4 regions of the Cellulosimicrobium sp. SL-1 genome follow, and region 1 is predicted to be linked to each of the others. Evidence: predicted binding sites of a transcription regulator. Region 1 holds the regulator's gene; each other region holds the start of a gene.

Region 1 (3,965 bases):
GAGGCGCCCCGCGACCGGTCGCGTACCGGGGCACGGGCGCGAGCGGGTAGGCTAGGGGGCGGATTTCTCTCGTGTTGGTCGGCTTGCGGCGCCCTCGTGGTCGCCGGGGCCCCGATCAACCGTGGACCACCCGCGGCCGGTCGACCGGTCGCCGACCGACACGCCGCTCGAGCATTGCGAGGACCGTATGGGCTCCGTCATCAAGAAGCGCCGCAAGCGCATGGCCAAGAAGAAGCACCGCAAGCTGCTTCGCAAGACGCGTCACCAGCGTCGCAACAAGAAGTGACGTCGCGCGCGTCCTGACGCGCCGACCCGTCGTCGAGCCCGGCCCCTCCCGAGGGACCGGGCTCGACGCGTCTCCGGGCGCGGCCCGGGCGGGGTCAGAGGCGGGCGATGCGCCGGTCGACGGCGCGGCGCACGGAGCGCAGGACGAGCGCGGCTGCCCAGGCGGCGCCGGCCCAGCTCGCGGTGCGGACGCTGCTGCGCGTGACACGGCGGCGGCGCCCGCGGAACTCGCGGATGGGCCAGCCGACGTCCTGCGCGTGGCGGCGCAGGCGGGCGTCCGGGTTGATGGGGCACGGGTGCCCCACGGCCTCCATCATCGTCACGTCGTTGAGCGAGTCGCCGTACGCGTACGACGCCTCGAGGTCGATGTCCTCGCGCTCGGCGAGCGCCCGCACCCCGGCGGCCTTCGCGCGGCCGTGCATCATGTCGCCGACGAGCCGCCCCGTGTAGAAGCCGTCCTCGTGCTCGGCGACGGTGCCGAGCGCGCCCGTCGTGCCGAGCCGGCGCGCGATGAGCTCGCCGATCTCGACGGGGGTCGCGGAGACGAGCCACACCTGGTGGCCGGCCGCGAGGTGCTCGTCGAGGAGGCGGCGCGTGCCGGGGTAGATGCGCAGCGACAGGACGGTGTCGTAGACCTCCTCGCCGATCGCGGTGACCTCGGCGACGGAGCGCCCGGCGATGAGCGCGAGCGCGCGCGACCGGATGCGGTCGATCTGCTGCTTGTTCTCGCCGAACACGAGGTAACGGGCCTGGTGCACGGCGAAGCGCACGATGTCGAGCGTCGAGAAGAACTCGCGCTGGTACAGGGCGCGCGCGAGGTGGAACGACGAGGCGCCGCGGATGATCGTGTTGTCGACGTCGAAGAACGCGGCGGTGCGGTGCGGCGGCCCGGGGGCGCGCGCGGGCGCCTCCTCGGGGAGCGTCGGCCGGGAGGTCGGGTCGGGGCCCGGGCCGGGAGACGTCGCCATGCCTCCACTCTAGGCGGTCGGGCCGCCGGGGCCTCGTACCCTGGGAGGCGTGAGCACCTCCGACGCCCCCGCCCCCGTCCTGCTGTTCGGTCGCGCGGGCTGTCACCTGTGCGACGACGCGCGGACGGTCGTCGAGGACGTGTGCGCCGAGGCGGGCGTCGCGTGGGCGGAGCTCGACCTGGACGCGCCGGGCACCGACCCGGCGCTGCGCGAGCAGTACGGCGAGTACGTGCCGGTCGTCACGGTCGGCGGGGTGCAGCAGGGGTTCTGGCGCGTGGACGCGCGCCGGCTGGCGCGTGCGGTGGCCCGGATTTCGGCGCCGCGCGCGGACCTGGGATGATTCCTCCCGTGGAGCGTGACCGTCGACGAGGACGGTCCCTGGACGACGGAGTGACGGTGGCTGAGCAGGTAGTCGGTGAGGTGACGGCGCCGGGGATCCCGAGCGCGACGGTGGCGCGGCTCCCGTCCTACCTGCGCGCGCTGCGGGACCTCGTGGCGCGGGGCGTCGGGACGACGTCGTCGGTCGAGCTCGCGGAGCTGTCCGGCGTGGGCCCGGCGCAGCTGCGCAAGGACCTGTCGTTCCTCGGGTCGTTCGGCACGCGCGGCGTGGGCTACGACGTCGACTCGCTGGCGCAGTACATCACCGAGGCCCTGGGCCTCGTCGACGAGCACCGCATCGCGATCGTCGGGATCGGCAACCTGGGGCACGCGCTCGCGAACTACTCGGGCTACGAGCAGCGCGGCTTCCACGTGGCGGCGCTCCTCGACGCGTCGCCGGACGTCGTCGGGACGCGGGCCGCGGGCCTCGTCGTCGAGCACGTCGACGCGCTCGAGGAGGTCGTGGAGCGCGAGAAGGTGTCGATCGTCGTCCTCGCGACCCCTGCGGCGCACGCCCAGGCGGTCGCGGACCGCGTGGTCGCGGCGGGGGTGCGCGAGATCCTCAACTTCGCGCCGCGCGCGCTCCAGGTCCCGGCGGACGTCGACGTGCGCGGCGTCGACGTGGGCAGCGAGCTGCAGATCCTCGCGTTCCACTCGCAGGCCCGCGCCCTCGCGGCGTCGCAGGAGCGCTGAGCGGCCCCGGCGCCTGGGCCCGGGGGACGACGAAGGGCCGCGTGCCGGTGCACGCGGCCCCTCGGGGCGGCACCCCTGCCGGAGGGCGCCGGTCTCGCCCGGGACGTGCCCGGGACGACGGTCAGGCCTGCTTGATGGCCGAGACGTCGAGCGCGATCTTGATCTTGTCGCCGACGAGCACGCCGCCGGTCTCGAGCGCGGCGTTCCAGGTGAGGCCGAACTCCTTGCGCGAGATCTCGGTGGTCGCCTCGAAGCCGGCGCGCGGGTTGCCGAACGGGTCGGTCGCGGTGCCCGCGAACTCCGTCTCGAGCTCGACCGGCTTGGTGACGCCGTTGATCGTCAGGTCGCCGGCCACGACGTAGTCGTCGCCGTCGCCCGTGATGCGCGTCGACGTGAACGTCCACGTCGGCTTGTTCTCCGCGTCCCAGAAGTCGGCGCTGCGCAGGTGGTTGTCGCGGTTCTCGTCGCCCGTGCTCACGGACGCGGCGTCGAGCTGGGCGGTCACGGACGTTGACTCGAGGTCGTCGCCGACGGTGATCGTGCCGTCGGTGATCGCGAGGGTGCCGCGGACCTTCGAGATCCCGGCGTGGCGGACGGTGAACGACGCCTGCGAGTGCGACGCGTCGAGGGCGTAGGTACCGGCGGTGAGGCCGGCGGGCAGCGACGAGGCCATGGGTGCTCCTGCGGGTGGTCGGGGTCCTGGCGGACCAAGTGGTTGAACGTTCAACTTCGGAACGAGCGTATCAACAGCACCCCTCGGTCCGTCTATTCCCGTGGGGTGGAACAATGTTCCGACCCCCCACGCCCCCAGCCCCTCCCGCACCGCCGAGGACCCATGACCCGCAACGACGTCGACACCCCGACGGCGAGCACCGTCCGCACCCCCGCCGCCCACGCCGCCGAGCCACGCTGGCTCGACGCGGAGCAGCAGCGCCTGTGGCGCGCGTACCTCGACGGGAGCGTGCGCTTCATCGAGGCGCTCGGCCGTGACCACGAGGAACGGTCCGAGGTGTCGCTCAACGAGTACGAGCTGCTCGTGCGCCTCTCCGAGAGCCCCGACCACACGCTGCGCATGTCGGCGCTCGCGGACGGGCTCGCCCGCTCGCGCAGCCGCGTGACGCACACCGTCGCGCGCATGGAGGCGCGCGGCCTGGTCCGGCGCTCCGCGAGCTCGGGCGACCGCCGCGGCGTGAACTGCGCGATGACGAGCGAGGGCTACCGCGTGCTCGTCGCGTCGGCGCCCGCCCACGTCGCGGCCGTGCGCCGGTACCTGGTCGACGTGCTCACGCCGGAGCAGTTCCGGGCGCTGGGCGAGGCGATGGCGGCCGTCGCGGAGGCGTGCAAGGCCGACCGCGACGCCTGACCACCCGTCCCGGCCCGTCGCGCCGGCCCGCGGTGGCGTGCGCTCGCCCCGAGTGCGGGACACTGGTGGGCATGGTCTCCACCATCGTCCACCTCCTGCGCCACGGCGAGGTCCACAACCCCGACGGCGTCCTCTACGGCCGGATCCCCGGCTACCACCTCTCCGAGCGCGGCCACGAGATGGCCCGCCGCGTCGCCGCGCACCTCGCGGGCGAGCCCGGGCCCGACGGCACGTCGCGCCCCCGCGCCGACCTCACGGTCGTCGTGGCCTCGCCGCTG
Region 2 (3,965 bases), on a different contig from region 1:
GCTCGTGCTGCGGCGCGTCGTGCCGAACCCGGCCGTGCGCGACGGCGTGCGCGCCGCTCCTGCCGTGCCGGGCGGGCGCCCCGGGGCGAACGCTCCCGCCGCGCCGCGGCGGCCGGGGACCCGGGGCACGCCGCTCGCGCGCTGAGCCCTCGCGTGCGGAGCCGCCCGGCCACGCGCCGCTCGACCGCGTGCGGCGTCTCCGGACGCACGAACGGCCCGGACCTCGTGGAGGTCCGGGCCGTTCGCGGGGGAGCGGTGTCGCTCGGGTCAGGCGCGCGAGCCGACCGCGTCGACGTCCGCGTCGCCCGTGAGCTGGTCGAGGCCCTCGAGCTCGTGCGCCTCCCACGGGGCGTGGCCGAGGCTCGGGATCATCGTCGCGAGCTCCGGGCGCCACTTGGTGAAGCGGGCGGGGAAGCAGCGCTCGAGCAGGTCGATCATCGCGGGGACGGCCGTCGAGGCACCCGGCGAGGCGCCGAGCAGGCCGGCGATCGAGCCGTCGGACGCCGCGATGACCTCGGTGCCGAACTCGAGGACGCCCTTGCCGTCCTTGTCCTTCTTGATCACCTGGACGCGCTGGCCCGCGGTGATGGTCTCCCAGTGCTTGGGGTGCGCGGTGGGCATGAAGCCCTGGAGCGCGGTGAACTTGGTCTCCGGGCTCGCGAGGAGCTGGCCCACCAGGTACTGGGTGAGGTCGAGGTTCTTCAGGCCCGCGCCGACCATCGAGCCGAGGTTGTGCAGGCGCAGCGACGTGAAGAGCCCGAGGTACTTGCCCTTCTTGAGGTACTTGGGGCTGAACCCGGCGTAGGGGCCGAACATCAGGTACGTCTTGCCGTCGACGACGCGCGTGTCCAGGTGCGGGACCGACATGGGCGGCGAGCCGACGTCGGCCTTGCCGTAGACCTTCGCCTGGTGCTGGGCGACGAGCTCCGGGTCGTCCGTGCGGAGGAACTCACCGCTGATCGGGAAGCCGCCGTAGCCCTTCGCCTCCGGGATGCCGGCCGCCTGGAGCAGCGGCAGCGCGCCGCCGCCGGCGCCCACGAACACGAACCGGGCCTCGACGGTCGAGCGGCGCTTCGGGGCGTTCCACGAGCGGTCCTTGACCGTCAGGCGCCAGCGGCCGTCCTTCGTCTTCCTGAGGTCCTTCACCTCGTGCTCGAGGTAGAGCTGCGTGCCCTCCGAGACGAGGTAGTCGACGAGCTGCTCGGTGAGGGCGCCGAAGTCGACGTCCGTCCCGCTCGTCGCGCGCGTGGCCGCGACCGGCTCGTCGCCGTCGCGCTCGGCGACCAGGAGCGGGGCCCACTCGGCGATGACCGCCGGGTCGTCCGTGAACTCGAGCTCGCTGAACAGCGGGTGGCGGCGCAGCGTCTCGAAGCGGCGACGCAGGTAGTCGACGTTCTCCGCGCCGCGCACGAAGGTCATGTGGGGGGTGCGGGAGATGAAGCTCGCGGGCTGCGGCAGCGCGCCCGTCGTGAGCAGGTGGTGCCAGAACTCGCGCGACACCTCGAACTGCTCGTTGATCTTCACCGCCTTGGTGATGTCGATCGAGCCGTCCGGCTTCTCCGGCGTGTAGTTCAGCTCGCACAGGGCGGCGTGACCCGTCCCGGCGTTGTTCCACGGGTTCGACGACTCCTGCGCCACGGCGTCCAGGCGCTCGTAGATGCGCACCGTCCAGGTGGGCTCCAAGACCTTCAAGAGTGCCCCGAGCGTGGCGCTCATGATGCCACCGCCGATGAGGGCTACGTCGATCTGGTCTGCGCTGCTTGCGGGGTTGCTCGCTCGACTCGACACATGTCGATCCTACGCTTGTGAAAGAGTGCACTAACTGTGCGGTGCGTCACGGGCGTGCGTCACACTTTCGCGGGACCTCGGTCCCGAGCCGGGCAGGTCGGACGTCGCGTACCGCGCGATCCGGCCGGGTCCGAGCCGTCTTCCCGCGAGGTAGAGCCGTGGTCTCGCGAGGTAGAGCCGTGGTCCGCGTGCGCCAGCCGACCACGCCTCTACCTGGCGGACCAGGGCTCTACCTCGGCCGACCGGGGCTCTACCTCGCGGGGGTGGGGTTCTCCTGCGGCGGGGAGTACGGGGACGGCCAGGGGCCGATCTCGGGGAGGCCCACGGGCGCGCCCGCGAGGCGGGCGGTGGGCTCGGCGCCGGGGGTGCGGCCCGCGAGCCAGGCGGCGACGTCGGTGAGGCGGCCGTGGACGACGACGGCGCCCCGGCCGGGCGCGGACGCGGGCGCAGGCGAGGCCGCGGCCCCGGAGGTGGGCTCGGCTTCGGACGCGGGCTCAGGTCCGGCAGCCACGCGGAGGCCGCCCGGTCCGACGCGAAGGGCGCCCGGTCCGATGCGGAGAGCGCCCGGTCCGACGTGGACGCCGCCGGCGCCCACGACGAGGTCTCCTGGTGCCCCGTCGAGCTCGACCACGACGTCGTCCGCGAGCCGGACCCCGAGGAAGTCGAGGAGGTGCAGCCCGAGCGCGGGAGGCCAGGAGTCGAGGCCGACGCCGGCATCGAGGTCGACCGCGTGGATCCGCACCTCGCGCCACCAGGCCACGAGCGCGTCCGCGACCGTGCCGTCGCGGTACGTCACCGGCGCGGACCACCCGGGGGACCCGGCGGCGGGCCACGCGGCGTCGAGGCGGTCGGCCAGCGCATCGAGTGCCGCGACGTGCTGCGCGACGGAGCGCAGCGCGCCCGTCCGGATGCCGTCCTCGCGCCCGGCCGCGCCGCCGTCGTACACCTCGACGAGCTCGCCGCGCGCGGCGCGCTCGGCCTGCCGCGCCATGGCCTCGCCGATGGCGGTGACGTGCGCGAGCACGTGGCTGCGCGACCACCCGGGCAGGGCCGACGGCGCGTCGAGCCCGGCGGCGTCGAGCCCGCGCGCCGCGTCGGTCACCGCGTCGAGGGCGGCGCGCGCGTCGCGCCGGACCTCCTCGACGTCGGGCGGGGTGAGGGCGGGGGCGTCGGTCAGGGCCACAGCAGCTCCTTCGTCCAGGTGGTCGGCGCGCCGGACGCCGCGGTGTACCGCAGGCGGGTCTGGCCCGCGCCCGACGACGCCCAGAACTCCACGCTCGTCGGCTCGAGCGCGTACGCGGTCCAGGCGTCGAGGACGAGCCCGGGCTCCGCCCGCACGCGGTCGAGGGCGGCGTCCCATGCCTCGCGGTAGGCGGCGCGGGACGCGAGCGGGGCGCTCTGCGACCCGGCGAGGGCGGTCGCGCGGGAGAAGTCGGACCGGTCCAGGAAGTCGGCGGCGGACGTCTCGGCGTCCAGCGGCACGACGGGTCCCCGCACGCGGACCTGCCGACCGTGCTCGCGCCAGAAGAACGTCAGGGCGGCGTTCGGGTTCTGCGCGAGCGCGACGCCCTTGGGGGAGTCGGCCCGCGTCGCGAAGACCCACCCGTCGCCGTCGACGTCCTTGAGGATGAGGGTCCGTGCGTCCACGCGGCCGCTCGCGTCGGCGGTGGAGAGGGTGGCGGCGTGCGGGGCGGGCAGCCCGGCGTCGATCGCGTCGTCGAGCCAGCGGACGAAGAGCGTGCCCGGGTCGTCGGGTGCGGCGTCGACCTCGAGACCGGGGAGGTCGGGGCCGAAGACGGGCAGGGCGCGCAGGCGCTCGCGCAGGGACGGGCGGTCGGCGTCGGTCATGCGTCCTCCGAGGTGGTCGGGAGCGGGTCGAGCAGGGCGACGAAGCCCCGCGCGGCGGCGGACATCGCGTCCGGGTCGTCGAGGGCGCGCGCGAGGACGTACCCGCCCTGCACGACGGCGACGGCGGCGTGCGCGCGGTCGCGCGCCGCGTCGTCGGGCAGCCCGCCCTCGACGAGGACGGCGGCGGCCAGGTCGACGAGCCCGCGGAAGTAGGCGCGCACCTCCGCGGCGAGCGCGGCGTCGTCCATGACCGCCTGGTCGCTCACGAGGCGCCCGACCTTGCAGCCGGCGAGCGCAGGCCGCGGGCGTTCGAGATAGCGGACGAGGCG
Region 3 (3,965 bases), on a different contig from region 1:
CACCCACGGCGCGTCCGCGGCCTCCTGCCCGACGGCGCCACCGGCGTCCGGCGGCGTCAGCACGTGCAGCCGGTTCTTCACGTCGTCGAGCACGTTGACGACGAGGTGGTGGCGCGTCCACGTGGCGCCGGCGAGGGAGGTCGTCGCCGTCGGCTCGAAGAGCACGGTAAAGCCGCGGTCGCCCGCGAGGAAGTCGTCGAACCGGGCCGCGAGGAGCGACCCGGCGCGGTACGTCGCGCCGCCGACGGTCCAGTCGTCGCGCAGCTCGACGAGCAGCCACTCGCGCCGCACGCCGACCTCGGCGGAGTCCGGGACGTCGATCTTCGTCAGGCGCTGCTCGGGCGTGCCGGTGCGCTCGGCGAGGTAGAGCTCGTCGGAGTAGAACGCCTTGGAGCGGTGCACGAAGTCGCGCTCGAACCCGGGCGTGTGCGAGCGCCAGGCCGAGATGTACATGTCGTCGTCGGTGCCCTCGTAGACGGTCACCGCGGCGTCGAGCGGGGTGCCGCGCGTCCAGCGCTTGACCACGCGCGGGTACCCGGACGGCGTGAGCGTGCCCTGGCCGAAGTCGGTGAAGACGTAGACGGTGTCGGCGTCGATCCAGCCGAGCGAGCCCTTGGCCTCGGCGCGGTGGAAGCCGCCGTCCTCCGGCGCGACGAACCGCTTCTCCACGAGGTCGAACTCGCGCGTGACGTCGGCGTCGGAGCCGCCGGGGGAGAGCTCGACGAGCGCGTGCCGCCACGGCTCGCCCGCGGCGAGCTGCTCCGGCGTCGGGCGCAGGACGCTCGCGCCGTGCCAGACCCACGACTCGCCCTCGGCCGCGGCGAGCGCGTCGAGGTCGAGGACGGTCTCCCACTCCGGGTCGTCGGTGCGGTAGGACTCGAGCGTCGTGCGCCGCCAGACGCCGCGCTCGTGCTGCGCGTCGCGCCAGAAGTTGTAGTACCGGTCGCCGATCTTCGAGACCTCGGGGATCTTCGCGTCGGAGTCGAGCACCTCGCGGATCGCGCGCTCGGTCGCGGCGAACTCGTCGGCGGTCTCGAGCGTGTCGGCGACCTCGGCGTTGCGGGCGCGGACCCAGGCCAGCGCCTCGTCGCCCTCGACCTCCTCGAGCCAGAGGTACGGGTCGTGGGGGGTGCCGTCGGGTCGGTCGGTCGCGGCGCGGCTCTCGGTCGCGGGCGAGGGGCTCGTCGTCTGCTCGGCGGTCATGGTCACCCACCCTACGGCGCGCGGGCCGTGGTCCGGAGGTCACGAGGAGGCGGGGACCTTCGGCCCGCATCGGGGCTCGACCCTTGTGGGCACGAACGCCTTGTGAAAACCTTCACAAGTAGAGAGACCGCCGAAGGAGCCGGGGCATCCCGGCCCCGGCACACCCGCGGCCGACGCCCGGCGAGGTCGGGCACCGGAGGGGACGCATGAGCGCGAAGAGCGCCAGCACGAAGGTCGAGAACCGCACCGAGGACACCCGCACGACGCACGAGATCGACGTCCTCGTCGAGCGGGCCCGCAAGGCGCTCGACCAGTACATGAGCCTCACGCAGGAGGACGTCGACCGGATCGTCCTCAAGGCGTCCGTCGCCGGCCTGCACCAGCACGGCCACCTCGCGCAGATGGCCGTCGCCGAGACCGGGCGCGGCGTCTTCGAGGACAAGGCGACCAAGAACATCTTCGCGTGCGAGCACGTGCCCAACTCGATGGCGAACCTGAAGACGGTCGGCATCATCGGGCGCGACGAGCTCACGGGCGTCGTCGAGATCGCCGAGCCCGTCGGCGTCGTGTGCGCCGTGACGCCGGTGACGAACCCGACGTCGACCACGATCTTCAAGTCGCTCATCGCGCTCAAGACGCGCAACCCCGTGGTGTTCGCGTTCCACCCGAGCGCGCAGCGCTCGTCGGTCGAGGCGGCCCGCATCGTGCGCGACGCCGCGGTCGCGGCCGGCGCGCCCGACGACTGCATCCAGTGGGTCGAGCACCCGTCGATCGAGGCGACCAGCACGCTCATGCACCACCCCGGCGTCGCGCTCATCCTCGCCACGGGCGGCAACGGCATGGTCCGCGCGGCCTACTCGGCCGGCAAGCCGGCGCTCGGCGTCGGGGCCGGCAACGTCCCCGCCTACGTCGAGAAGAGCGCCGACCTCGGCCGCGCGATCAACGACGTCGTCATGTCGAAGGCGTTCGACAACGGCATGGTGTGCGCCTCGGAGCAGGCGCTCATCCTCGACGACGTGATCTACGACGACGCGATGCGCGAGCTCGCCCGCCTGCACGCCTACCGGGTGACGCCCGCCGAGAAGGCGATGCTCGAGCGCCTCATCTTCGGGGTCGAGGCGAACGGCACGAACTGCGCCGGGGCGAAGCTCAACCCGAAGGTCGTGGGCAAGTCGCCCGTGTGGATCGCGCGCGAGGCGGGGTTCGAGGTCCCCGACGACACGTCGATCATCCTCGCCGAGATCGACGACGTCGGCCCCGACGAGCCGCTGAGCCGCGAGAAGCTCACGCCCGTCCTCGCCGTGCTGCGCGCGCGGGACACCGAGCACGGCGTCCGCCTGGCCGAGCGCATGGTCGAGCTCGACGGCCTGGGCCACTCGGCCGCCATCCACACGTCCGACGAGGCGCTCGTCGAGCGCTACGGGTCGCGCGTGAAGGCTGTGCGCGTGCTGTGGAACAGCCCGACGTCGCTCGGCGGCATCGGCGACATCTACAACGCGCTGCTCCCGTCGCTCACGCTGGGCTGCGGCAGCTACGGCGCGAACTCGGTGTCGAACAACGTGTCGGCGGTCAACCTCATCAACGTCAAGCGGATCGGGCGGCGCAACAACAACATGCAGTGGTTCAAGGTGCCCGCCAAGACGTACTTCGAGCCGAACTCGATCCAGTACCTCGCGCAGATGCGCGACGTGCACCGCGTCACGATCGTCACCGACAAGGTCATGAGCCGCATCGGCGTCGTCGACCGCGTGCTCGACGTCCTCGCCCGCCGCGAGGAGAAGGTCGCGATCCAGATCATCGACGCGGTCGAGCCGGAGCCGAGCGTCGGCACCGTGAACCGCGGCGCGGAGTCGATGCGCGACTTCGAGCCCGACACGATCATCGCGATCGGCGGCGGGTCGCCGATGGACGCCGCCAAGGTCATGTGGCTGCGGTACGAGCACCCGGAGATCGAGTTCTCCGACATGCGGGAGAAGTTCTTCGACGTGCGCAAGCGCGCGTACAAGTTCCCGGAGCTCGGGGGCAGGGCGAAGCTCGTGTGCATCCCGACGTCGTCGGGCACCGGCGCGGAGGTGACGCCGTTCGCGGTGATCACCGACCCGGAGACGGGCTTCAAGTACCCGCTCGCGGACTACGCGCTCACCCCGACCGTCGCCATCGTCGACCCCGTGCTCACGGACACCATGCCGGCGAAGCTCGCGGCCGACTCGGGCTTCGACGCCCTCACGCACGCGACCGAGGCGTTCGTCTCCGTCTACGCGAACGACTTCACCGACGGGCTGTGCCTGCAGGCGATCAAGATGGTCTTCGAGCACATCGAGGACTCGGTCACGCAGGGCGCGGCGGCCCCGAAGGCCCGCGAGAAGATGCACAACGCGGCGACCATCGCGGGCATGGCGTTCGGCTCGGCGATGCTCGGCATCGTGCACGCCATGGCGCACACCGTGGGCTCGACCTTCCACCTCGTGCACGGGCGCACCAACGCGGTGCTCCTGCCGCACGTGATCCGCTACAACGGCCAGGTGCCCACGAAGCTCACGAGCTGGCCCAAGTACGAGCGCTACGTGGCCCCGGAGCGGTTCCAGGAGATCGCGAAGCACCTCGGGCTGCCGGCCTCCACCCCGGAGGAGGGCGTCGAGTCGTACGCGAGGGCGGTCGAGGAGCTGCGCGCCAAGGTGGGCATCGAGGCGACGTTCGCCGCGCAGGGCGTCGATGAGCGGGCGTTCATGAGCCGCCTGGACGACCTCGCGCTCCGGTCGTTC
Region 4 (3,965 bases), on a different contig from region 1:
TGCCCGACGCCGCGGGCTCGGCCGCGGAGGTCGGGACGCCCGGGACGTCGAGGCGCGTGGCGTCGTCGGGCAGGGTGCCCCCGGCGACGCCGCACCCGCGCGACGGGCGGACGGCGGGGCCGGGAAGGGTGACGGTCATGGCTGGCTCCTCAGGGCTCGTCAGGGCTCGTCAGAGCGCGCCGTGGAAGGTGCGCGAGAGCACGTCCAGCTGCTGCTCGCGCGTGAGGCGGACGAAGTTCACCGCGTACCCGGACACGCGGATCGTCAGCTGCGGGTAGTTCTCCGGGTGGTCCATGGCGTCCAGGAGCGTCTCGCGGTTCAGCACGTTGACGTTCATGTGGTACCCCTCGGACCCGATGTAGGCGTCCAGGAGGCCGGCGAGGTTGGTGACCTGCTCCTCCTTGGTGCGCCCGAGGCCGCTCGGCACGACCGTGTTGGTCAGCGAGATGCCGTCCTGCGCCTCGTCGTACGGCAGCTTGGCCACCGACAGCGCCGAGGCGAGCATGCCGTGCGTGTCGCGCCCGTTCATCGGGTTGGCACCCGGGGCGAACGGCTCGCCGGCGCGGCGGCCGTCCGGCGTGTTGCCCGTCGCCTTCCCGTACACGACGTTCGACGTGATCGTCAGGACCGACTGCGTGGGCACCGCGTCACGGTACGTCGGGTGCGTGCGGACCTTCGCCATGAACCGCTCGACGAGGTCGACGGCGATCGCGTCGGCCCGGTCGTCGTCGTTGCCGAACGTCGGGTACTCGCCCTCGGTGACGTAGTCGACGACGAGGCCGCGCTCGTCGCGGACGACGGAGACCTTCGCGTGCTTGATCGCCGACAGCGAGTCCGCCGCGACGGACAGGCCCGCGATGCCGCACGCCATGGTCCGCAGCACGTCCTTGTCGTGCAGCGCCATCTCGATGCGCTCGTACGCGTACTTGTCGTGCGACCAGTGGATGCAGTTGAGCGCCTCGACGTACGTCGCGGCCAGCCAGTCCATCGTCGAGTCGAACTTCGCCATGACGTCGTCGAAGTCGAGCACGTCGCCCTCGACGGGCGCCGCCACGGGCGAGACCTGCTTGCCGGAGATCTCGTCGCGGCCGCCGTTGATCGCGTAGAGCAGCGTCTTGGCGAGGTTCACGCGAGCGCCGAAGAACTGCATCTGCTTGCCGACCCGCATCGGGGACACGCAGCACGCGATCGCCGCGTCGTCGCCCCAGTGCTGGCGGATGAGCTCGTCCGACTCGTACTGCACGGCCGAGGTGTCGATCGAGACCTGCGCGCAGTAGTCCTTGAAGCCCTGCGGCAGCTCCGGGCTCCAGAAGACGGTCATGTTCGGCTCCGGGGCCGGGCCGAGGTTGTAGAGCGTCTGGAGGAACCGGAACGAGTTCTTCGTGACGAGCGGGCGCCCGTCCTCGCCCATGCCGCCGATCGTCTCGGTGACCCACGTCGGGTCGCCGGAGAACAGGGCGTCGTACTCGGGTGTGCGCAGGAACCGCACGATGCGGAGCTTGATGACGAAGTCGTCGATGATCTCCTGCGCCTCGGACTCCGTGATGCGGCCGGCCTCGAGGTCGCGGTCGATGAACACGTCGAGGAACGTCGACGTGCGGCCGAGCGACATCGCGGCGCCGTTCTGCTCCTTCACCGCGGCGAGGTAGGCGAAGTAGAGCCACTGCACGGCCTCGCGGGCCGTCGTCGCCGGGCCGGAGATGTCGTAGCCGTACGAGGCCGCCATCTCCTTGAGCTCGCCCAGCGCGCGGATCTGCTCCGCGTGCTCCTCGCGCTCGCGCACGACCTTCTCGCTGAAGGGCTGCGTGTCGAGACCGAGCTTGTCGAGCTTCTTCGCGGCGATCAGCGCGTCGACGCCGTAGAGCGCGACGCGGCGGTAGTCGCCGATGATCCGGCCGCGGCCGTAGGCGTCGGGCAGGCCCGTGATGATGTGCGAGCTGCGGGCCGCGCGCACGTTCGGCGGGTAGACGTCGAACACGCCCTGGTTGTGCGTCTTGCGGTACTCGGTGAAGACCTTCCGCAGGGTCTCGTCGACCTCGTAGCCGTACGTCTCCAGCGCGCCCTCGACCATGCGCCAGCCGCCGTTCGGCATGATCGCGCGCTTGAGCGGGGCGTCGGTCTGCAGACCGACGATCACCTCGTGCGCCTTGTCGATGTAGCCCGGCGCGTGCGCCGTGATGCCGGCGGGCGTGCGGGTGTCCACGTCGTAGATCCCCATCTCCCGCTCCTCCGGGAACATGGCGGACAGCGTGCTCCAGATGCCCGTCGTGCGTTCCGTGGGGCCGGCGAGGAACGACGCGTCGCCCGTGTACGGGCGGTAGTTGCGCTGGATGAAGTCGCGCACGTCGACCGTGTCGCGCCACGGGCCGTCGGTGAAGCCCTCCCACGCAGGGACGTGCGCGGTGTCGCGCTGCGGGTCGACGGCGCCCGCCCCCGTCGCGCGGCCGCCGCTCGTCGTGCCGGTTGCCTCGGAAACGCTGGTCATCTGGACCTCCCTCGTGCCTGACGCGCGGGTCCGCGCGCCGGCCGGACCCGCCGGCCTCGCGAGGTCCCGGGTGGGGCCCTCGGCCGAGGTTCCGACGGGCTCCTTCGCCACCTCCAGGCTAGGTTCCCGGAGGCCGCCGCGGAGGCGTTCGGGACCGCCTGGGGACCTAGGTCCCGAGGCGGGCGGGACCCGGCAGGAACGGCAGGATTCCGCGGTTTCTCGTCCCCGTAACACCCCTGCCGAGGAGGTCTTGTGATGACCTTCACAAGCCCTCGGGCCCTCCCCCTGGGGACCCCGCGCCGCCGTCGTGACGCACGACACGGGCGCGCGTCACACGCTCGCCGGACGTGCCGCGCGCATCCGTGTGAGACTGCCCGGGTGAAACGCACCGTAGGGGTCGAGGAAGAGTTCCTGCTCGTCGGCGACGACGGGCAGCCCGTCGCCCGCGCGGCCGAGGCCCTCGAGGCCTCCGGCACCGACGACAAGGGCGGAGGCACCGGCTCGCTGGAGTCGGAGTTCATGGAGGAGCAGCTCGAGACCGCGACGCACCCGCGCCGCGAGATCGACGAGCTCGCGACCGAGATCCGCGAGGGCCGGCGTCGCGCCCAGGAGGCCGCGGACCGCGTCGGGGCACGGGTCGCCGCGCTCTCGACGTCTCCCCTGCCGTTCGAGGGCACGACCGTGTCGCGCCTGCGCTACCTCGAGGCGCGCGCCGCGTTCGGCCTCACCGCGCGCGAGCAGCTCACGAGCGGCTGCCACGTGCACGTCGCCGTCGCGGACGACACCGAGGGCGTCGCGGTGCTCGACCGCATCGGGCCGTGGCTCGCGACGCTCCTCGCGCTGAGCACGAACTCGCCCTTCTGGCAGGGCCAGGACAGCGGGTACGCGAGCTTCCGGTCGCAGGTCTGGTCGCGCTGGCCCACCTCGGGCCCGACGCGCGCGTTCGGCTCGCCCGAGGCGTACCGCGCGGCGGTCGACGGCCTCGTCGCGACCGGCACGATCCTCGACGAGAACATGGTCTACTTCGACGCCCGCCTGTCGTCGCGCTACCCCACGGTCGAGATCCGCGTCGCGGACGTGTGCCTCGACCCGGACACCGCGACGCTGCTCGCGGCGCTCGCCCGCGGTCTCGTCGAGACGGCGGCCCGCGAGTCCGCCGACGGCGCGCCCGCGCCCGAGCTGCGGCCCGAGATCCTGCGCACCGCGTCCTGGCGCGCCGGCCGCTCGGGCCTCGAGGAGGACCTCGTCTCGCCCCTCACCTGGCGCCCGGCCCCCGCGCACGACGTCGTGGGCCAGCTCGTCGCGCACGTGCGCGACGCGCTCGTCGACGCCGGAGACCTGGACGCGGTGACCGAGCTGCTCGGGCGCCTGTGGTCCGGGGGCAACGGTGCCGCCCGGCAGCGCGCGTGGCACGCGGCGTCCGGCGGCGACCTGCGCGCCGTCGTCGAGCACGCGGTCGAGGTCACCCACTCCTGACCGA

What was found. The regulator Rex, encoded in region 1, represses fermentation and respiration genes when NADH is low (regulators of the CRP and FNR family bind a similar motif). The targets are predictions, from matches to a motif close to CTTGTGAANNNNTTCACAAG.
Region 2: a site for Rex is predicted at 1,803-1,822, ahead of mqo (malate dehydrogenase (quinone)). Genes of this name have one in related genera too.
Region 3: a site for Rex is predicted at 1,303-1,322, ahead of adhE (bifunctional acetaldehyde-CoA/alcohol dehydrogenase). Genes of this name have one in related genera too.
Region 4: a site for Rex is predicted at 2,735-2,754, ahead of pflB (formate C-acetyltransferase). Genes of this name have one in related genera too.

The regions. Positions count from the first base shown of each region.
Region 1 is NZ_JAACJC010000013.1:101,694-105,658, forward strand. Features, by position in the region: gene GWJ10_RS18565 (acetoin utilization protein AcuC) at 1-2, shown strand, start outside; gene GWJ10_RS18570 (AURKAIP1/COX24 domain-containing protein) at 188-286, shown strand; gene GWJ10_RS18575 (HAD-IB family hydrolase) at 381-1,253, opposite strand; gene GWJ10_RS18580 (glutaredoxin family protein) at 1,303-1,593, shown strand; gene GWJ10_RS18585 (redox-sensing transcriptional repressor Rex) at 1,650-2,324, shown strand; gene GWJ10_RS18590 (YceI family protein) at 2,446-2,997, opposite strand; gene GWJ10_RS18595 (MarR family transcriptional regulator) at 3,160-3,687, shown strand; gene GWJ10_RS18600 (histidine phosphatase family protein) at 3,759-3,965, shown strand, end outside.
Region 2 is NZ_JAACJC010000005.1:213,995-217,959, reverse strand. Features, by position in the region: gene GWJ10_RS09490 (hypothetical protein) at 1-145, shown strand, start outside; gene mqo (malate dehydrogenase (quinone)) at 268-1,788, opposite strand; gene GWJ10_RS09480 (maleylpyruvate isomerase family mycothiol-dependent enzyme) at 2,039-2,971, opposite strand; gene GWJ10_RS09475 (pyridoxal 5'-phosphate synthase) at 2,962-3,636, opposite strand; gene GWJ10_RS19835 (TetR/AcrR family transcriptional regulator) at 3,633-3,965, opposite strand, start outside.
Region 3 is NZ_JAACJC010000015.1:31,939-35,903, forward strand. Features, by position in the region: gene GWJ10_RS19240 (prolyl oligopeptidase family serine peptidase) at 1-1,203, opposite strand, end outside; gene adhE (bifunctional acetaldehyde-CoA/alcohol dehydrogenase) at 1,410-3,965, shown strand, end outside.
Region 4 is NZ_JAACJC010000007.1:69,327-73,291, reverse strand. Features, by position in the region: gene pflA (pyruvate formate-lyase-activating protein) at 1-139, opposite strand, end outside; gene pflB (formate C-acetyltransferase) at 170-2,485, opposite strand; gene GWJ10_RS12305 (glutamate--cysteine ligase) at 2,864-3,961, shown strand.